DNA from 2 places in the Rossellomorea sp. DUT-2 genome. Region 1 is predicted to be linked to the other one. Evidence: riboswitches for the same ligand, from Rfam matches in the RefSeq annotation. Region 1 holds a riboswitch; the other holds the start of a gene.
What was found. Region 1 has a riboswitch for thiamine pyrophosphate ahead of ACOSV2_RS00465 (ABC transporter substrate-binding protein). Riboswitches for the same ligand answer to the same signal wherever they lie in the genome.
Positions count from the first base shown of each region.

Region 1 (18,072 bases):
TTGCCCCTTTGGTACGACATACGTTAAAATTGCGGCAGCCAGTACAACGAAAAAAACAATGATAAATGTATGCGGCACCTTCCAGGCCTTTTGTTCTTTCTCCATTTCTTTCCCCCCGTTTGACAGTATGATTTACTTCACAAATGTACATGCAAGTTCCGTGCCAAACAATAATTATCTGAAAATACAAACTTTAGATGTGTTAATGGTTATTATCGGTTAAAATAAACTTAACCATTAAACCATTTATAAACCAATTAAACCATCAGGGGGAAACGTATGAAACACGAATTAATTCTATTAGCTGGAACTAAGGAAACAGAAAGAGCTCTTAAGGAGCAATTACAATCCGTTTTCGGAGAACTGATCAATATAACGAGTTATTCTTGTGATGAAGGGATTCCTACATTTTTCACCAATGAATTGATTGTTTATTCTTCTGCGCTGATCGCACCAGAAGTGAAGGAATATATCGATTTCGGCTCATGCACCATCATTAAAGCACGTCGAACCGTCAATTACGAATACATAGATCGTATTTTCGAATTACCTCCGGGAAAAAAGATACTTTATGTGAATGATTTCATTGAAACAGCCAAAGAAGCAGTCTCTACCTTGAAACGGTTAGGAATAGATCATGTCGATTACATTCCATACTCTCCAATTGGAGACTACCCTAGACAAATTGACATTGCCATTTCACCTGGAGAAACAGCAAGCATCCCCCCTTCCATTCCCAGCAAGATCGATATCGGTGTACGCCTGATCGATTTGAATACCATTATGAAAATCATCTATCACTTTCAATTGTCAGAGCAGTTGACCTTCGATATCACCGATCGCTATACAAGAAAGATCATCGAGCTCAGTCAAAAGCTGGGTGCCATCAATCGAAGGGCGAAAACGTTAAATAAATTTTTAAATAAAGTAGTGGATGGTGTAAATGATGGAATCCTTGCCTTTCAGGAAGACGGAGAAATTACCGTATTCAATGAAGTGCTTGAACGAATGGTTGGGATTACAGCTACCCATGCGAAAGGAAAAAAACTAAACAGGGTGTTCAAGAATATCGAGCTCAATCATTTTTTGACGTCCCAACAGGATGAAGATCAACAATATTTTACTCTCCGTCAGCAGAATGTGATGATCTATCGTTTCCGTTTGAAGGCAGAGGGAGTCATTGTCGCAACGTTTAAAGATATGGAAGAAACCATCGAGATGGAAAAGGTTCGAAAACGGGAGCTGCAGCGGATAGGATATATTGCCAAATACACATTTGACAGCATACTGGGGGAAAGTGCCCTTATTAATGAAACCAAGATAATCGCCAGAAAACTCGCAAAAAGTGAGCTTCCGATTTTAATTTATGGGGAAACCGGTACTGGAAAAGAACTGTTCTCAAGTGCCATGCATAATGATTCGTCCCGAAAGAACAGTCCGTATCTTGCTGTAAACTGCAGCGCATTGCCTGAAGATCTATTAGAAAGTGAATTATTCGGCTATGAGGACGGAGCCTTCACCGGCGCAAAAAAAGGAGGAAAAAAAGGATTATTTGAACAAGCAGACGGGGGTACCCTGTTTCTTGATGAAATCGGTGATATTAGCCTAAAGCTTCAAGCGAGGCTCCTGAGAGTTCTTCAGGAGATGGAGATCAGACGGATTGGTGGAAACAAGAACATTCCTGTTGATGTCAGGATCATTGCCGCTACCAACAGGGATCTCCAAACCTTAATAATGGAAGGGACGTTTCGTGAAGATCTCTATCACCGTTTGAAAGTTCTATCATTGCAGCTCCCTAGTCTCCGGGATCGAAGCGAAGATATTCCCCTTCTCATCGAGAATTTCCTTCGTATGGAACATAGCAAAATCACCGCAATCGACGATGCTGTATTAAATGCATTGAAGAAAGCACCTTGGAGCGGGAATATCCGTGAACTTAAGAATACACTTCTTTACATGATCACCGTTGCTGAACAAAATCGGTTAACGGTTCATCAATTACCGAAAAATGATAATAATTTCTTTGAAAAGGAACATACTAAGGGTACCTTTTCCCTTCCTGCTATCTCAATGTCCAAAACCGGAGAGTACGTAAAAATCCTTACCGCGCTAGTTGAATTTTTCGAAGAAGGAAAGCGAGCCAGCAGACAAAAGATTTATTCTTCCCTGCAACGAAGCTCCACTCCTCTATCCGTTCAACAAATTCGGACGAGATTAAACGAACTCCAGGATCTCGGGTATGTATTGATCCAGAGGGGGAGAATTGGAACAGAAATTACGCCTGAAGGAGTAGCCTGGTTAAATAATAATGCGGAGTAGGTTTTAACTATCATTTAACAGGGTAACTTTACATTAACCGGTTAGTAATACAAAACATATTTCATTGATACTATAAGTCGAGGTGATTTTAATGGTACGTACAATCTTAATGGTCGTTGGAGCAATTGTTGTCATTGGTTGGATTATCAGCATGCTGTAATCAGAACCACTTAAACTAAACATTATTCTTGCTATTATATGATTTTAATCAAAAAGAAAGAGCAGAACGGATCTTCCCCCGTTCTGCTCTTTCTTTGATTAGCTCTTTTCGCAAAGATTGTTGCTATCTAACATAGGAGGTCTGGCAACCAGTTTGTGATTAAATGGAACATTATTTCTAATATACAAGCTAAAATATACTGCACTTTGAAAATGGTCTTTATATTATCCTATAGTAAGAAACCCAGACATAGAAAGTTGATTGGAACGGAAGGTGCTCGACTCCTGCGGGAGAAAGTCCGAAAAGCGGAGGGGCTTTGCCCAGGGGCGACAAGCATAAGACGAGTCTGCCGGAAAGGCGCTCTTTGCCTTTTTGGCAGACTCGTCTTATGACCTCGAGACCCTAAGCCCTGGAGCTAGACAGTTGAGACCCCACAGGGCAAAGTCCGAGGAGGCTCAACTCACGCCCCGCGGAAAGCGAGCACCGGGAGTGGAAACCAACCACTACTCGCTTTTTCAAAAGCAACAAAGTTTACGAAAACAGCCTTTTGTGAAAAAGCAAATGTTGAATCACTTTTAAAATGGTCTTTATTCCATTCATCGTTTTCCCGAAAAAGATTAAAAAGCTTAATATTGGGTAAATAACAGATATCCTATTGATGAGGTGATTTTGATGTATAAACATATTTTGTTAGCTTATGACGAAACCGATGGAAGCAAGAAAGCATTGGATGAAGTACAAAAATTAATAAAAGGTTCTATAGATACACAATTAACCGTACTCCATATATCAGATGAAAAGGTAGCAAATGAAAGTCATGACAACTATACCCCTACCCATGCATTAGCGGATACGTCACCAGGGTTTGATAACAATTATATGGGGAATCTGTCGGTTTCACCCGACAACAAGGTTCATACTTCGGAGGAAGAACGTCATGAAATTAAGACACCCTCCTCTACACATCACTTTTTAAAAAATGCGAAAGAAAAACTTTCTCCTTACGGGATTGAAGCAAATTATATTCACCTATCCGGTTCAGAAGCAAAACGCATATGTGAATATGCCAAAGAAATCCAGGCAGACCTGGTAGTAGTCGGGAGCAGCCGTAAATCCGGCATGAAAAAATGGGTGCTCGGAAGCGTCAGTGAAAAAGTCACTCAAAACTGCGAAACCAGTGTCCTGGTCGTAAAATAAATGGAACGAATGGAGGGACGGACCTATAAAAGGTTCGTCCCTCCATTATGTATTACTGACCCGTTAACTCATCAAAACGGTTATGGGCATTCTTCTCGTCAAAGCTGCTGTAAATCCGGTAGTCCTCGAAGTCCAAAATTCGGAAGTGCTGACTGAAAAGGTTCTGCTGAAGAATGTATTCATCATTCTTCTTTACATCTTTCCACCAGACCTTCCCGCCCAACGTTTTTTCCTTCCGATAATCAATGCCTTCCCGGGCAATGGTCTCTATTATTTCAAGGGGCTCCCCCCCAAGACTGGTGGTTAAGGTTTCACTATCTTTAAACAACGCACAAATGGCAATGACCGCGGTCCAGCCGGCCATGACTCTGCCTTTTTCAATTTGAACCAGGGTTTTTTTGGATAATCCGATAATGTTCGCCATCTTATCCTGTGTATAACCTGCCTCTGTTCGTATGAGCCTCAATTTATCTGAAATGATTAGAACGATCTCTTCTTTTGTCATCGATTCACACCTTACTTCTTTTATAGTGTAATATTACACTAAGTTGATTTCCATTTTCAAGTAAACGTTCGATTAAACCCATCGATTTTTGTATCACCCTGTTTATTTTACTATACTTTAGGTAAAGAATTGACGCATTTGACTTAAACGGAGGGATAAACATGACAAAACGCATCATTGTCCTTATTAGGGAAGATCTTCGGATTCACGATCACCCTGCTCTCTATAGAGCTTCTCAAGAAGGTATGGTGATTCCTCTATATATCCTGGATGAGGAGACCTCTCACTCCCCCTCTGGAGAAGCTAAGAAGTGGTGGCTGCATCAGAATTTAGAAGCCTTTCAAACATCCCTTCAATCGATTAACGGGCGACTTTGGATAGATAAAGGAAAAGTAGAAGATCTTCTCCCCCAATGGGTTCAGAAAACAAATGCACAGGGGGTTTACTGGAATAGAGTCTATGATCCAAGAGCCTATGAGGGGGATCTCGCTTTAGCCCGTTCTTTGTCCTCAAAGGGGGTAGATGTTCAAACATTCGAAGGGACACTTCTTCTTCCTCCTTGGAAAATCAAAAAGGATGACGACACCCCTTATAAAGTTTACTCAGCATTTTATAAATCATTAAGGAAGGAGGCAATCCCGAAACCTCTCCCATCCGTGAAGAAGATGGAGGTCCCGGACCTCGATGTGGAGTGTCTATCCCTGGGCGATTTAAGTCTCATGCCCTCTATTCCCTGGTTTCACATCATGGAAAGCATTTGGGACCCCGGCGAAGAAGCCGCTATTAAAAGGTATAATGCCTTTGTTAAAAAAAGCATCAAGGACTATTCAGAAGGAAGAGACTTTCCTGCAGAAGGCCATCACTCTACTTTATCCCCTTACTTAACCCTTGGGGTCATATCAGTGAGAAGTTTGTATCATTCGCTCCTTGAAATGGAAGAAGTGCAGGTTGAGCCCTTCATTAAACAATTAATTTGGAGGGACTTCTCCTACTCCGTCCTGCTTCATTTTCCTGAGTCCACCACACGACCTGTAAATGAGAAATTCAAGGAGTTCCAATGGCAGAAGGAGAGGGATCATTTGGAAAGATGGAAAAGAGGAGAGACAGGCTATCCCATCGTCGATGCAGGAATGAGAGAATTATGGGCAACGGGGTTCATGCACAACCGTGTCAGAATGATCGTCGCATCGTTCCTGACCAAGCATTTACTGATTCCTTGGCAAGAAGGCGCACAATGGTTTTGGGATACACTGATTGATGCAGACCTCGCCAATAATTCAATGGGCTGGCAGTGGGTTGCAGGATCCGGCTTTGATTCGGCCCCCTACTTCCGTATTTTCAATCCAACCCTTCAAAGTGAAAAATTCGATAAAGAAGGCACTTATATCCGGATGTGGGTTCCTGAATTAAAAGACGTTCCCCATAAACATATCCACAATCCTTCAGAAGCTTCCGTGGATATTCTGAAAACTGCGGGGGTGGCCCTGGGAGAACATTATCCCTATCCGGTCGTCGATCATAAAGCAGCCAGGAAAAGGGCTTTAGAGCGCTATGATGAAATAAAATAGATATAAAAAATCGAGTCTATGGCCTTTTAAGGCCATAGACTCGATTTAATGGAAACGAAAAGAGACTATGCCTCTCCTCTTTGTTCCTTGATCGTACGTTTCTTTTCAGATTCTGATACAAACAACGCACACGCTGCATCTCCTGAAATATTGATGGAAGTCCTCGCCATATCAAGCAGGCGGTCAATCCCCAGAATTAATCCAATTCCTTCTACCGGCAGGTTTACACTGCTTAAAACCATTGCAAGAAGGATCAATCCGACTCCAGGAACCCCTGCTGTACCGATACTGGCTAAAACAGCCGTTAGTACAACCGTAATCAGTTGTTCCAATGATAAATCAACACCATATACCTGAGCGATAAAGACGGTTGCAACCCCCTGCATAATCGCAGTACCATCCATATTGATGGTAGCTCCTAATGGTTGAACGAAAGAGCTTACTGATTTCGATACGCCTAAACGTTGTTGGGCAACATCCATTGAGATGGGAAGCGTCGCGTTACTGCTTGACGTACTGAATCCTACGCTCATCGCAGGACTGAAATTCTTGAAGAACCAAAGCGGATTCTTTTTTGCCAAAAGGAGGATCGTTCCACCGTAGGTAACGATAGCGTGAATGATCAATGCTGCAAGGACGACTACAAAATAAAGCCACATCGCCTTCAAGGCACTCATACCTTGACTTCCGATTGCAGAGGCGATCAATCCGAACGTTCCGTATGGAGCGAATTTCATTACGAGTGTCACAAGGTACATCATAAGATCATTACCTTGTTCAACAAGCTTTAATATTCCTTTTGTTTTATCTCCTAAAGTTGTTAATCCAAATCCAATAAAGATGGCGAATGCAATGATTTGCAGCATATTTCCTTCTGTCATCGCTGTAAGTGGATTTTTTGGAATAATGTTCATGAGAGTCTCTCCCACTGGAGGAGCATCTTCCGTTTCAAAGCCTTCTGATTGTGTTTTGTCGATTCCCTCTACCATACCGGGATCAATGACATAAGCAAGGGATAAACCAATCACGATGGCAATACAGGTAGTCAATAAGAAGAAGACAATGGTCTTCAACCCTATTCTCCCCAGTTTCTTAGGGTCACCCAGACCTGCAGATCCAAGAACGATGGATAGAAACACAATGGGTACCACAAGCATGCTGATGAGGTTAAGGAATATCTTCCCTAACGGTGTAAACAGATAAGGATCCAATATATCAAATATATCTTTAGCAAAAATATTAAGCAGTAATCCCACAATCGCCCCTAGTATTAAGGCAATGATAATCTTCGTTGTTAAATTAAATTTCATAGATGTACCTCCCCTATCTAATACAAAATAATTAAGAGATGTTTACCCTTAATTACTTTTAGCAAAACTATTATTTTTTAATTTTTTCTATTAGCTCTTCCTGAACTGCCTTCCCATCCATTTTTTTCGCTGCTTCTTCATTCTCCATTTCCTATTATACTGATTTTTTTAATAATTGAAGAAGATTAAGGGTGAATTAAAACATTTTTACTATGTTTCTCCTCACGCCCAACACAATATGTGGGAGTTGAATGATTCTATATGACTACAGATCAACTTCCAATCTTTTCTTTTTTACATTTAATGATTAAATGCTACGTGATTGGGTAAATAGTAATAACAGCATGAAAATAGAAAGGAACATACCTAAAATGAATAAAACAGTCTATTTTCTTTCAAGTAGTCAACAGCGCAGCTTGATAGCTGAAGGGTGGGCCGAGAAGCTCGATGTGTCAGATTGGTCTTTCAAAAGTGCCGGATGGGCTGCTGAGAGTCGTGCTGAATTCAGCGTTTTAGCAATGAAAGAGTTATGTATTGATATTAGTACATTCCCACTTACACGCATTGAGATGAATGAACTTGGTAACGCTTCGGTTATTGTTGCGATTCAGGATACAGAATTTGATGATAAGATAGAGATTCCTTCTGAATTAGAGGATAAAGTCATCTATTGGAATTTGCCTAATCCAAGGAAGCGTTCTGCGACACTTATTGAAGAATGGGTACACTATCAAGAAATTTGTGATGAAATTGCCATGCGGGTAAAAGATTTGGAAAATCTTCTACCACAACTACATTAAGAGGACTGATTACAACTGACATTGTATTGTAATCAGTCCCTTTTTTTTATGTGAAATACTCGAGCTTCGCTTTTGGAAAATGTTTTTCCATGTAGGCATACAGATGATCTTTCATTTCCTGCTCTTCATCCTTCTGATAGATATACTTGCCAATCCCGTATTTACCCCATTTATATCGCCGTTCTTCCTCATTAAGTTCAAGCTTTGTCATCGGATAATTTTTCTCAATGACTCTTTTAGCCGGTTTTGTGAAACGATGTTGAATGAATTCAAAGGTTAAATCCTTTTTCGCTTCTTCCGGCAGGTGAGCTTCCAAATGTTCAAACATTTGCCTATACCCTTCCTGCCATCCTTCGTGGATATAGATAGGTGCCACTATGAATCCTAATGGATATCCTGCTCTAGCTACCTTCCCCGCTGCCTCTAGGCGCTTATCCAGAGGAGATGTACCAGGCTCAAAATTCTTAATCACATAATCGGCATTGATACTGAACCGGAATCTGGTTTTTCCATTATGCTTCGCATCAAGCAGATGGTCGACGTGATGAAATTTCGTCACAAAACGAAGCTTGCCATGCTCGGATTCACCAAAATGCTCGATGGCTCGTTTTAGGGTATGAGTGAGATGATCAATTCCTACGATATCGGACGTACAAGCTGCTTCAAAGCGTGTGAATTCAGGAGCTCTTTCTGCAATATACTTGTCCGCCGACTCAAATATTTCATCCACATTCACATACGTTCGTATATATGGTTTACTCCCCATCGTTGTTTGCAGATAGCAATAGTGACAGTGCCCCATGCACCCTGTTGCAAATGGGATGGCATATTCAGCAGACGGTTTGGATGTATCAAATTTCAACGTTTTTCTCACTCCGACTACTAATGTGGATTTTGCTATCCGGTATTTCTGGAAATGGTTGTCCCCTGGCAAATTACGAACCTGGTTATGCGATGTTGTGTACCTGATTTCCACATCCATTTTTTCAAACTTTTCTTTGAGCTCTTTACCCAGGGGATATTCCAAGGCATTCGGTTCAAAGTAGACCAATTGTGGCACGAACGGTTTTACCATGATTCATCCCTCCTACAGGTCTCCAAATGATTGAGTATAGGCTTGCTCCGCTTCAGCTTCTGAAGAATAAACCGCCATTTCATGTGTTAACGGATAATAGGTTTCGTATAAAAATAATGCCAGTTCGTTCGGATTTTCCGGATCATGTACTACGGCTGCTTCCTGTACGTTGGCGACACTTTGTGTATGTGGATTGCGATAAATCACATATACGACATCGCCAGCTTGATAGGGCATATATTGATCATTCAGTTCCATTCTTTTCACCTTTTCCTAAACGTCATTACAATCATCTTTTGTTATCTCACTGATAAATATGATGGTAAATGATGTTTATAAAAAAACTTCTCCTGCACCAAGGATGCAAGAGAAGAATGATTTAGGAAATCCCATAAAATTCAGTTGTATTTTTAAACAGCTGTTTATATACTTCTGCTTCTTTGATGCGTTTTATTTCGGCGATTTTTTCAATGGACCGATGCATGATTCCGGGATGGGTCATCCTTCCCTGAAAGACGCCTTCAAAACGCCAAGGACCATCTGTTTCAACCATAAGTTTCTCGATTGGGTACTTCTTAACAAGCTCTTGTATCTCCTGCTCATAAAGGACATCAGGGGTGATGGAGATGAAATACCCATTTTGCATCATTCTTTCAATGGTCTCTTCATCTCCTTTAAACCAATGAAAATGTGCTTTTTCTATCGAGTGTTTTTCTAACAGGTCACAAACGATCGGTGCATGTTCATACACTGCATGAAGGATAATCGGTTTGTTCATCCTCTTTGATTCAATAATAAACTGTTCCAAGAGATCGATATACGGCTCCACTTCAACTTCAGGATGTTCTTTCAATTTATAATAAGGCAATCCTACTTCTCCAATTGCCACTATTTCCTGTTCATGCAGCTCAATCAATGATAGAAGCTCGTCGACTTCTCTTTCTGAAGGCAGTTCCTGCTCCGGATGGAAACCTGCAGCCGGTTTGATCCTTGCATCTTTTCTTGAGAGATCTATATTTGTCCTGGAAGATTGAAGGTGGAACGATACAGATATGAGCGCTTTTACAGAATACAGTTCAAGTTCCTGCAGAATCTTATCACGCTGATATCCTTCGTATAAATCCAAGTGAATATGTGCATCAATCAAGGATGGTTTACACATATTGAGAAAGCTCCTCAAAAATGCTCGTTTTCCATTTCAGAAACTCCTCCGTTAAGAGGATCTCTTTGTCGCGGGGACGTGAAAATGGTACTTTGAACTCCTTCTGCACCCTGGCTGGCCGAGTCGATAATACAATGATCCGGTCTGACAGGAACAGGGCTTCGTCAATATTGTGAGTGACAAATAGAACAGAACTCAAGTCTTCCTCCCAAATGGAAAGGAGCCATTTCTGCATGTCCAATCGTGTGAATTCATCAAGGGCAGAAAAGGGCTCATCCAGGCATAAGAAGGATTGGGGACTGACAAGGGCACGAATAAACGCCACCCGCTGCTTCATCCCACCGGATAATTCATCAGGATACGCATTCTCATATCCCTTTAGGCCTGCCCGTTCAATCATGCTCATTGCTTTATCCCTATCTTTCTTCCCATGTAACTCCTGGCCAAGCATCACATTCTCAATCACGGTCCTCCACGGCAGGAGGGACGGACTTTGAGGCATATAACTGATGGTTCCTCTTTGACCATTTATCGATTTTCCATCTAATTGAATATCCCCTGAATCGGGTGTGAATAACCCGCCGATCACGTGAAACAGCGTGCTTTTCCCGCTCCCGGAAGGACCGAGGATCGAGACAAACTCACCTTCTTCAACATGAATGGAAAGCTCATCGAGAATCAGCTCCCCATCGAAGTATTTAGACATATTTTGTATGGATAAAGTCGTCACGTTATCTGTCCTCCTTTCGGTTCCACTTAATCATGATCTTTTCTAATAACAAAATGATTCCAAAGAAAACCAGGCTGAGCAGCATAATCATAAAGATGGCTACAAATACCCTGTCTGTCCTGAAGGAAGAAGAGGCAAGAGTCATATAGACACCAATTCCTTTCTGGGCACCTAGCCATTCTGAAATCACCGCCCCCATCACACTATAGGTAGCTGAAATTTTCAATCCTGAGAAGATGGAAGGAAGTGCATGGGGCCATTCAACTTTTCGAAAGATTTGACCTTTTGTGGCTCCCGACATTTTCATGTAAAGGATGTACTCTGCGTTTGTCTGCCTGAATCCATCCAATGCCGAGACCGCTACCGGAAAGAAACAGATCAAGGTAATGACAATGATTTTCGGCAATAGTCCAAATCCAAACCAGATAACAAGTAAAGGAGCCAAGACGATAATCGGAATGTTTTGAGACAAAATCATAAGTGGATATATCGCTTCTCTTACTTTAGGCAGAAGGTGCAGACCCACTGCTGTCCCTATTCCAATTGTACATCCAATCACAAACCCTCCGATCGTAAGGAGAGTTGTCGAAGCAAGATGTCCTGTAAACGTTGACCAAGAGGCGACTCCTTCCGCCCATATTTCTGAAGGTGAAGGCATTAGCCATGCCGGCACCTCAAATACTCTTATGGTGAATTCCCAAATGATGAATAAAAGGATGAGGACCAAGAAGGGTCTCCATCCTTTCGATATCCATGCTTTCATCCTTTATACTTCTCCGTCAATTGATTCATTTCAATCCCGACAGGCTGATATAATACCTTGATTTGAGAAATGACGTTTGAGCTGCCCATTTCAATCATTCGTTCATTCATTTGTTCAATCACCTTAAATAAGTCAGGTAAATTCCCTTCCATTGTCGTTTCTAATGGATGGACTTCATAACGGACACCGGATTTTTCAATGATCGCGATGGCTTCATCCACGTATGGTATAACATCTTCACCATTTTTCGTCTTCGGAATAATTTGTATGCTTACGAGTGCGTTCCCCATTTTGTTCACCTCTTATTTTGGTAAGAATTCGTTTGTGAATGCTTTTTTACTGTCCAATTCCTTATCTAATAAATCGTTATCATACATCCATGAAGCATAGTTTTCCCAAACCTCCAGCTTCTGCTCTCCCCACCTGTCAGCGTCATCCTTGTATTTAGGAGCCAGCCATTCCTGACTCTTCATGACTAATTCTTTATCAAGATCCGGAGCTGCATCTAATAGGATCCCACCGGCCTCTTCCGGATTGTCGATTGCAAACTGATAGCCTTTTGAAGAAGCTGATAAAAATGATTTAACCGTTTCAGGGTCTTTTTCAATCATCTTTTCATTCGTCGTCAAGACAGGGGTATAATAATCCAGTTTTTCAGAGTAATCCTTTACGTACATCATATTCAAATCCTCACCGCGAAGCTCTGCTTCAATCCCTGTCCATCCATAGTAGATCCACGCAAAGTCAACATCCCGTTTCACGGCAGTAAAGAAATCTGTATCTCCCATGTTTACAAAATCCACTTTCTCTACATCTGCGTTTTCTTGTTTCATAATCGACGTCATGACGGCTTTTTCTACAGGTGATCCCCATCCTCCATAACTTTTCCCTTCAAAATCCTTTGGAGTCGTTATACCCTTATCCTTAGGTGAAGCAAACCCGGATGTATTATGCTGTATGACCGCAGCTATAGATACGAGTGGTACGTCCTGTACCCTTGCTTGCGTGACACTTTCCTGGTATCCAACTCCGAACTCAGCTTTACCCGAGGCAACGAGTTGATCTGCGCCTGCCTCACCAGGTAAGATGATATCCACATCCAGCCCCTGATCTTCAAAGTATCCCTTTTCTTTCGCAACGTATAATCCAGTGTGATTGGTATTCGGTGTCCAGTCCAGTACAACCGTAACCTTTTTAAGACCTTCTTTCTGTAATGATGTATTTCCTCCACCACTGCAAGCAGTTAAAAGAAAGACAGAACAGATGATATACATCCATTTTTTCATCATGATTCCTCCCCAAATCCTTATATGTAGTTGTAACGTTTATACTTATTCTTCACTTAGTAGAGAGAATGAATGTAAAACACCTTAGACCGTCAGGACACAACAACAAAAAAGCGCCCCAGGCTTCAGCGAGGGACGCATTGTTAAACATGATGATGTAATGTTTAAGAGAATGTTTCCTACGCTGGTATCAGCCAGTTCAGGTTCAAAGGGTCAGTATCTTATCAGGATACAATCTCAACCGGCCACACCGGTCCCCCTACACTTGTACTATGAAATTTAAACGTTATCTTCTTCCCTACTTTGCCACAGAAAAGATGGATATTCAAGCATTTCCTCTTAAATAGACTTACATTTGAAAGACCCTCTCATAATCACCGGAATTTACCAGCCTGTTAATGAACGGGATGTATGTAGATGCAACGTGTGAATACCCTTTTTGATTGTAAAAAAAGGTGTATTGAAGAAGAAAGATAATGACTAAGAATGGCATCAGTTCTTTTTCTTCCTGAGTTAAAGTTCCATCGGACTGATAGCCCTGCATAAAGGCATGGATACATTCAATTTGCTCATCCTCACCCTGCTTGACCTTGTCTTTAAGCATCCCTGCAAGAAAGTAACAGACATCTGCTATGCGGGATGCTTTTCGTATCCTCTCGAAATCTATGATCCCTGTCACCCTTTCCTCTTTCACGAGAATATTCCGCGGATGACAGTCGCTATGGACAAGTTGATGGGGCAATTTGCTATAAGAAAAGGACCAATCATTCAGCCTACCAAGAAACCCTTCCCCCCACCTTTCTATCACTGTTGAATCCTGCACGCTTATCCACTCTCTCAAATGTGTTTCAACTTTCCATTCTTCTACCTCGAATTTACAGACGTATTGTTTTAGACTGCCATGGAGTTGGGATAGGTATGTACCCACCATTTTCAAAGAAGTTAAGGAATAGACTTGTATCGGTACCCCCTTCAGCGCTTGATACAGGGAGTAGAAAACTTGATGTTGTCGTACATATGGCTGATGCGAGATCGTTAGCAGTGGCCTTTCGACAGGAAGTCCGTCTTCCAATAAAAAAGAAGTTAAGAGCAGCTCTTCTATTCGCTTCTCCACTGAAGAGTTCAATCTCTTCTTTAAATAAAACGTCTTCTCCCGACTCTTCACCTTATAAACATTGTGATGATGGCCCACGGTCTCTATGGAGGAAGGAGGAACCTTCCAGTTCAATAATAAATCATGAAGAGGTTGAATCATTTTTAATTCCTTTCGAAACATAGTAATATACGTTTAGTATGACTATGAAAGAATGTCTACATACCATATGAAAAGAGGTAGTATCGATGCAAAGAATACAAATGACGGAAGACTTATCATTCTCAAGAATCATTCATGGGTTGTGGAGACTTGCAGACTGGAATCAATCAAAGGAAGACACCCTTTCTTTAATCCAGCACAATATTGAAAACGGAATCACGACTTTTGATCACGCAGATATTTATGGCTCGTATACATGTGAGGCGTTATTTGGTGAGGCTCTTAACCTACAGCCGTCCTTACGAGCAAAGATGGAAATTGTGACAAAATGCGGTATTGTCCTACCTTCCGACAATCGTCCTGAACATAAAACACATCATTACAACACGAGTCAAAAGCACATTCTGGCTTCTGTTGAAAACTCCCTGCGGAACCTGAAAACGGATTACATCGATTTATTATTGATTCACAGGCCAGATCCATTTATGAATGGAGAAGAAGTGGCGGAAGCCTTCACTAAATTGAAAGAAGAAGGAAAGGTCCGTCATTTCGGAGTATCCAACTTTAAAGATCATCAATGGAATATGCTTCAATCCTACTTACCGTTTCCATTGATCACCAATCAAATCGAATTATCTGCATACAATTTAGAAAACTTTGAAGACGGTACGTTAAACCTTTGCCAAGAGAAACGTGTCGCGCCGATGGCCTGGTCACCACTTGCAGGCGGGGCGATCTTCAGAGGAGAAGATGAGAAAGCCGTTCGCCTTCAACATACTTTGAAGAAGGTACAAGAACAAACAGGTGCAAAGGGAATTGACGAGGTTCTATATGCATGGCTTCTTAATCACCCGGCAAACATTATGCCCATCGTCGGTTCAGGTAAAATGGAACGCATTCAACATGCAATCGACTCTATGTCCATTACATTAAATCACGATCAATGGTTTGAAATTCTGCAAACCTCTATGGGGCATGATGTTCCTTAAAGCTTTCAACAACAAAAAAGACGATCCTTTTCTAGTAAAAGGTTCGTCTTTTTTTATTGAGGTATATCTCCACCAACATAATATTCCAGATAAACATCTTGTAATTCATTCATTGAAAGCTCATAAAGCTGCTTTCCAAAATATTTATATACGCCAATCCTTAATAATTGTTGAATATAGAAGTCTTTTTTAAATTCCGGTGTCTTTTGTTGCTGTGATTTATTTTCTTGATGTAACATGTTCATCCCTCCAGTTGAAGATATACCCCACATCTGGAGGGAACTAAACATCCCCTTACACATTGGAAAGAATAGGAGAAAGAAAAGCGAGAGCTGTTACGTACAAACGTGATGATGGCCCTCTGTGACACTTTTTCCCTCAACTTGAATCGTAGAATGATGAATGCCAAATTCCTCTTCAAGAAAGGCTGAGAGTCGTAATAGAATGGTATCCCGATTCACTTCGTTTCCTACCACTACATGGCAGCTTAGGGCTGTGAATCCCGACGTGATGCACCACACATGAAGATCATGTACTTCAATGACTCCCGGGATGGCAGCCAGGCTATTCTTCACTTCTTCCGTATCGATCCCTTTTGGTGATCCTTCCATTAAAATATGAATGGAATCCTTCGTTACTCTCCATCCCGAAATAACGATTAGAATGGCAACCATGACAGATGCAATAGGATCCGCCAAGTTCCAATTAAAGAAATAAATCAAGAGTCCGGCTGCGATGGCCCCTACCGACCCCAACAAATCACCAAGTACATGAAGAAAGGCACTACGAACATTCAAGTTATGTTCCGTATCCCCTCTCATTAAGATCCATGCCACGATAATATTTACAACAAGACCTATGATGGCGATCACCATCATACCTGGTGAAACCATAGGAGTATCTATAAAACGATGATACGCTTCCCAAAAAATATAAAGGGAAACGAGAATCAACGTGATGCCATTAATGAACGCCGCCAGTATTTCAAATCGCCTGTACCCATACGTCTTCCCTTTATCCGACGCCTTCTCACCTATATAAAAGGCTGCCAGACTAAGACCTAAAGCGGCAGCATCACTAAGCATATGTCCCGCATCGGAAAGAAGAGCAAGACTATTTGTGACGATTCCCCCTATGACTTCGACGATCATAAAGATAAAAATAAATAGGAAACTGATTAATAATGCTTTCTTATTCTGATTGTGTCCATGACTGTGGTCGTGACCCACTTGACATCCCTCACTTTTGGTCTCTAACTCTTAATAGCCTTAGACCATTCAATGTTACGAGTAATGTTGCTCCCATATCGGCAAAAATCGCGATCCATAACGTAAGCCATCCTGGGATTACAAGTAATAAAGCAAGAAGCTTGATCCCAATGGCAAACGAGATATTTTGTTTGATGATGGTAAGCGTTTTTCGACTTAAGCGGATGATATATGGCAGTTTTGTAAGGTCATCGTTCATTAACGCGATATCTGCCGTTTCCAGTGCTGTATCGGTTCCTGCCCCACCCATGGCAATCCCTACATTTGAGGTTGCAAGTGCAGGGGCGTCATTAATACCATCCCCAACCATGGCGACCTTTCCATACTTGTTCATATAGCGTTTGACAAAGTCTAATTTATCTTGTGGCAGCAGGCCTGCTTTGATTTCTTTGACCCCTATTGTTCTCCCGATCGACCTGGCCGTATTTTCATGATCTCCTGTCAGCATCACCGTTTGCTCAATGCCCAAATGATGAAGGCTATCGATGATTTCGCGACTTGTTTCCCGCACTTCATCTGCCACGGCTACAAGAGCTAATGGAGTATCATCTATTCCGAACACCATGACCGTTTTACCTTCTCTTTGAAGGTTTTCAATTCCTGTTGTAGGGGAATTGGCGAAAAGGCTTTCCGCTCCAAGGAAGTATCTATCCTCACCGATCCGGCCACTGATTCCTTTACCTGTATGGGATTGGAACTCAACCACTTCACAATCCCCATACTCAATGTTCAGCTCTTTCGCCTTTTTCAGAAAAGCGTGCGCAAGTGGATGCTGGGAGTGGAATTCAAGTGCAGCCATTTTCGTCCACAACTCTTCTTCCTCTTCATCACCTATTAGGATGACATCAGTCACTTCGGGTGTTCCTTTTGTGAGTGTACCCGTTTTGTCAAAGGCGATGGCCTTTAATCTTCCTAATTCTTCTAAATACACTCCGCCTTTTATAAGAATGCCATTTTTCGCAGCGTTTCCTATAGCGGTTACGATCGCCACCGGAGTCGATATGACCAAGGCACATGGACAACCTACCACTAAGACAGATAGTCCCTGATAGACCCATGTCGACCATTCCCCTGCAAACAGCAGCGGTGGAATGATAGCTACAAGTAAAGCGATGACCATAATAATCGGTGTATAATATTTAGCGAATACATCCACAAACGCTTGGGAAGGTGCTCTCTCACCCTGCGCTTCCTCAACTAAATGACTAATTTTGGCGAGAGTCGTGTCTTCAATCCGCTTCGTTACCTTAACCTTTAAATACCCTTCTTCGTTTAACGTTCCTGCAAATACAGCATCGCCATGAAGCTTTTCCACAGGGACCGATTCTCCTGTGATCGCCGCCTGATTGACAAATGACGAGCCCTCAACAATATCACCATCCATGGCAATCTTCTGACCAGGCTTCACGATCATCATGTCACCGACCTCAATCTCCTCTGCATCAACTAACAGCTCTGCTCCATTCCGGATGATAAGGGCCTGTGGTGGCGCAATATCCATGAGTGATCGAATCGACTCACGGGCCTTATCCATGGAGTACGACTCCAGCACTTCACTGATGGCGAACAGGAGAACGACAATGGCTCCCTCACCCCATTCACCAATAAAAGCTGCCCCAATAATGGCAATCGTCATTAAGGTTCTCATATCGAACTCTAATTTGAATAAGTTTTTGAATCCTGTT
Region 1 is NZ_JBQPEO010000001.1:73,678-91,749, reverse strand. It holds gene yfcC (putative basic amino acid antiporter YfcC) at 1-105, opposite strand, end outside; gene ACOSV2_RS00525 (sigma-54 interaction domain-containing protein) at 280-2,319, shown strand; gene ACOSV2_RS00520 (universal stress protein) at 3,152-3,676, shown strand; gene ACOSV2_RS00515 (helix-turn-helix transcriptional regulator) at 3,729-4,181, opposite strand; gene ACOSV2_RS00510 (cryptochrome/photolyase family protein) at 4,343-5,749, shown strand; gene ACOSV2_RS00505 (dicarboxylate/amino acid:cation symporter) at 5,815-7,059, opposite strand; gene ACOSV2_RS00500 (phosphatase) at 7,431-7,859, shown strand; gene splB (spore photoproduct lyase) at 7,906-8,934, opposite strand; gene ACOSV2_RS00490 (transcriptional regulator SplA domain-containing protein) at 8,947-9,192, opposite strand; gene ACOSV2_RS00485 (TatD family hydrolase) at 9,314-10,096, opposite strand; gene ACOSV2_RS00480 (ABC transporter ATP-binding protein) at 10,089-10,826, opposite strand; gene ACOSV2_RS00475 (ABC transporter permease) at 10,828-11,589, opposite strand; gene ACOSV2_RS00470 (thiamine-binding protein) at 11,586-11,879, opposite strand; gene ACOSV2_RS00465 (ABC transporter substrate-binding protein) at 11,892-12,875, opposite strand; TPP riboswitch at 13,035-13,146, opposite strand; gene ACOSV2_RS00460 (phosphotransferase enzyme family protein) at 13,225-14,130, opposite strand; gene ACOSV2_RS00455 (aldo/keto reductase) at 14,217-15,119, shown strand; gene ACOSV2_RS00450 (Fur-regulated basic protein FbpA) at 15,173-15,358, opposite strand; gene ACOSV2_RS00445 (cation diffusion facilitator family transporter) at 15,455-16,348, opposite strand; gene ACOSV2_RS00440 (heavy metal translocating P-type ATPase) at 16,359-18,072, opposite strand, start outside.

Region 2 (4,784 bases), on a different contig from region 1:
GTTTCTAATAATAGGTACTTTCTACATAATGACATTTGATACAAGATCTTGTTACTTGCGTTTCATAGAAGACATGCCTGCAGTTTTCCTGAATGCTCTTCACTTCTTTTTCGAGTTGGATGACTCTCTGATTGAGCTTTACGATCTCATTCTTCAATTTGAGTACATGGCTAAGAGGTTCATCGATAGATGTTTGATCCATTTTCCACAAACTCCTTCGATTTTTCTTTCAGCCCTTTTTCTATTTCCTTATGAGCGTCATCAATGCTATTTTCCTTCATTTCCCTTATATCATGTGATATTCTCATTGAACAAAATTTCGGTCCACACATTGAACAAAAATGGGCCGTTTTTGCCCCTTCTGCAGGAAGTGTTTCGTCATGATATTCCCTTGCACGTTCCGGGTCCACGGATAAATTAAATTGGTCATTCCATCTAAATTCAAATCGAGCCTTAGAAACGGCATTATCTCTTACTTGTGCCCCTGGATGCCCTTTCGCCAAATCCGCTGCGTGTGCAGCGATTTTATATGCAATGACACCCTCTCTCACATCATCTTTATTCGGTAATCCGAGATGCTCTTTCGGTGTTACATAGCACAACATGGCTGTTCCAAACCAACCGATCATGGCAGCCCCTATGGCGGAAGTAATGTGATCATACCCCGGGGCAATATCTGTCGTTAATGGGCCCAAGGTATAAAAAGGAGCTTCATGACAGATTTCCATTTGCTTATCCACATTCTCTTTAATCATATGCATCGGTACATGACCAGGGCCTTCAATCATCACCTGTACATCATGCTTCCAAGCAATTTTGGTTAGCTCGCCCAATGTTTCAAGCTCGGCAAACTGTGCTTCATCATTCGCATCAGCAATTGATCCGGGCCTTAAACCATCTCCTAAGGAAACGGAGATATCATAGGCTTTTAAAATCTTACATATATCTTCAAAATGTGAATAAAGAAAGTTCTCTTTATGATGGGCAAGACACCATTGTGCCATGATTGAACCTCCACGGGAAACAATGCCTGTTGTACGCTCAGCCGTCAGCTGAATATACCGCAATAATACACCTGCATGAATGGTGAAATAGTCAACTCCCTGCTCCGCCTGTTCGATTAATGTATCCCGGTACACATCCCATGTAAGATTCTCTGCAATTCCGTTTACTTTTTCAAGTGCTTGATAGATCGGTACCGTACCAACAGGGACAGGGGAGTTTCGAATGACCCACTCCCTTGTTGTATGAATGTTTTTCCCTGTTGATAAGTCCATTATGGTATCGGCACCCCAACGAGTTGCCCACGTCATTTTCTCCACTTCTTCTTCAACGGAAGATGATACGGCAGAGTTTCCGATATTCGCGTTTATTTTCACATGAAAGTGACGGCCGATGATCATCGGTTCACATTCAGGATGATTGATATTGGCAGGAATGATGGCCCTGCCATTTGCTACTTCTTCTCTTACAAATGAAGGATCAACATTTTCCCTGATCGCGATGAACTCCATTTCCGGTGTAATGATTCCTTTTTTCGCATAATGCATTTGAGTCACATTACGCCCCATTTTTGCCCGCATTGGGGTACGTTTGATAGTAGGGAACGACTCTACGTTTGCACGAGGATCGTCTCCTTTATAGCCGTTATCTTCCGGCTCGATTTCACGTCCCGGGTAAGCCGTGACATCTTGACGTTCTTGAATCCACTCTGTGCGAACGGGAGGTAACCCTTTATGAATATCGACTTGGTAACGCTCATCTGTATATGGTCCGCTTGTATCGTATACACGAACCGGTTCATTCTCTTCCACGCCCAAGGAAACATTCGTCCTACTCAGTTCAATTTCTCTCATCGGTACAAGTATGTCTGGCCTTGAACCTCCGACATATACTTTTTTACTGTTTTTAAATTGCGTCTTTAACTCGATTGCCACTTAACTTCTCCTCCTTTTGATTGGATCTTGGAAGTTACTGCGTCAGGCTTCCCATTGTTAAACAAAAGGACATGAAGACACAAAAAAGGGTCCTGAATAATCAGAACCCGAAATGTCAAAAAGTAGTAAGCGCCTCAAAACACAAATAAGCGCTTTCGTACTACTTCCCTACGCTGGTATCATCCAGATCAGGTTCAAAGGGTCAAAGAACTTATGCGTTCTCCTCTCAGTCCAAGCAATGTATCGGACTCCCCTAGTAGAAATATTGATAGTATTCTATTGTATTACATACTATTTTTACCATGATTCATTCTTTTTTCCAATAGTAGTATAGTAACAAATCAAATTAGGACATAATCACACTTTTGATTTCCATTACCTTTTTAGAGTCTATCCCTAAGTCATAGCTCCCATTATGACGGACACCTGATCCTACATGATATTCTCTTGCTTTTAGCTTGCTGTGTATTTCGCCTATATTATCCACAGTTAAGCCCGAACCCGGCATGATGATAGGACCACCCATTTTCTCTATTTCCCTCATTTCACCAATCGTATCCAATCCCTTACTCACTTCAGATTTTCCGCCTGATGTAAGAATTCGATCAACGTTTAAGCCTGATTGGAATATTCCTTTACATAGGGCTACTGGATCATCAGAGAGGTCGATAGCGCGGTGAAAAGTAATCGATTGACCCTTCGCATTTTGTACGATCTCCTTTAAAGCGTTGGGATCAAGCTTACCTTCAGGTGATAATGCGCCAAAAACGATGCCTCGTCCTCCCATTTCAACTATGGTTCTAACTTGATCGGCCATGGTATGCAATTCATCAGACTGATACGAGAAAGATTTACTATGTAATCGGATCATAATCTGAACAGGAATCGAAACAGTCCCTAATACTTTTTCTATCACATGAAAATCAGGAGTTAATCCTCCCTCATGTATGGCAGACACCAATTCAAGACGATCTGCTCCGGATGCTTCTGCCACTTTGGCATCCTCCTCATTCAAGACTATGACTTCCAGTTTACTCATGTTGAATTCTCCTAACGTGATGATGTTAGGTTAACTTTATCACAATGTTAAAGATTGTTGAACTTGTGATGAAAAGGATTTCCCCGCAAAAATATGTGGCTATTTAGAAAGAAGACAGTACTAATATGTTTGCTTTACAAAACCTACAAAAAGTAACAATCTATCAGAAAAAGACAATGATCCCTCTTTCAAATCATTGTCTTCCCCATCTAACATTCAATCTTATTCAGAAAACAATTCCGGATACACCGTTTTGGCTGTAAGCTCAACGGCTTCTCCAATACGTGGTCCCGGTCTTGACATAATGTCTGAATCCAAGAAATAGACTTGGCCATTTTTCACTGCATGTACATCTTTCCAGCTTTCCCGGGACTTGATTTCGGCTGTCTGCTCGTCGACATACCCCACTGTCGTTAAAATCATATTAGGATTCCGTTTAATGATTTCTTCTTCTGCAACTTTCACCCAGCCTTTTTGATCTACAAAGATATTCTCGACCCCGGCCGTTTCCAGTATTTCCTGCTGAAATGTTTCTGCTCCAGCTGTATAGATATCAGGAGATGGACTGATTTCAAAATATACTTGTTCTTTTTCCTTTAGCGTGCTTACTTTTTCTTTCACATCTGAAATCTGTTGCTTGATACCGTCTACCAATTCGTTCCCCTTCTTTTCTACTCCCATTACCGTTGCAATTTGTTCAATATCCCCATAAACATCTTCAAAGGTTTGGGCAGATTGAATGACGAATACGTTTAATCCCGCCTCTTCAAGCTGCTTCACTCCGGCATCGTCTCCAGTAGTATAAGCAATGACAACTTCCGGCTTTAGTGCAATGACCTCTTCAGCATTGACCGTCATGGAATCCGACACTCTTTTAATCTCCTTCGCTTCTTCAGGATAGTTGTCGTATTCAGTTGCCCCGGTTACCTTATCTCCGGCTCCTATGGCAAAGAGAATCTCTGTGTTACTCGGCTGTAAGGAAATAACGGTTTCCGGCACTTTCTCAAAGCTAATTTCTTCTCCCCTGTCATCGGTCACAGAATAAGACTCATTTTCAGGCTTGACTTCCTTTGTGGATGTTACTTCTTCCCCATTGCTGCACCCTGCGAAAACAACCAGAATGATTGATAATAGTAAACTATTTAACCCTGACTTTTTCATATTTCATCTTCCCCGCTTCTCTATATTTTGTCGCTATACGATTTACTCACAAAAGGAATTTCTTCAATCCCTTCACATTTATTCACATACACAGCCATCACAAACAGGACATTTGCCAGTAAATGAGCGTATTTAAATAAAATATTTTCCACTTTCATCTCAGTACTGACTTTATGTAAGGCACGGACGGACTTTTTCGCTTCACTGCGACAGGTATGAAGCGTACATGCGGCTGTACAGCCTTGCGGAAGGACAAAGGTTTGAATACGATCCTCGACTTCCGACACATAACGATCATACATTTGGCTCAATTTATTCAAGTCCTCTTCCATGATGGCCGTAATTCCCCGCACCGAGCCATTGAGATGGTACGCCATCTCAGCTAAATATAGTAAATCGCCGTGCAATTTCGGTAAGTGTTCCGTCATTGATGACGCGAGTCCGATTTTAGTCGACAGTGAATCGGTCCGGATCTCAAAATCTACAGTTGAAACTGACTCTCTCATATAGGGATAACATAAGTAGCGGAAATCCTTTGCCATATGTAAGTTCCTCCTTTCTGAATGATGTTTGTGAAACACCTATCGTATCTTCCGGGAGGGTACATAAACACAAAAAAAACCACCCAAGAATATTGGCCGGCAGTT
Region 2 is NZ_JBQPEO010000006.1:35,159-39,942, reverse strand. It holds gene ACOSV2_RS19800 (hypothetical protein) at 5-202, opposite strand; gene thiC (phosphomethylpyrimidine synthase ThiC) at 180-1,937, opposite strand; TPP riboswitch at 2,086-2,202, opposite strand; gene ACOSV2_RS19790 (copper homeostasis protein CutC) at 2,284-2,976, opposite strand; gene ACOSV2_RS19785 (ABC transporter substrate-binding protein) at 3,199-4,137, opposite strand; gene ACOSV2_RS19780 (hypothetical protein) at 4,158-4,679, opposite strand.
Region 2: another riboswitch for thiamine pyrophosphate. It lies ahead of thiC (phosphomethylpyrimidine synthase ThiC); the one in region 1 lies ahead of ACOSV2_RS00465 (ABC transporter substrate-binding protein).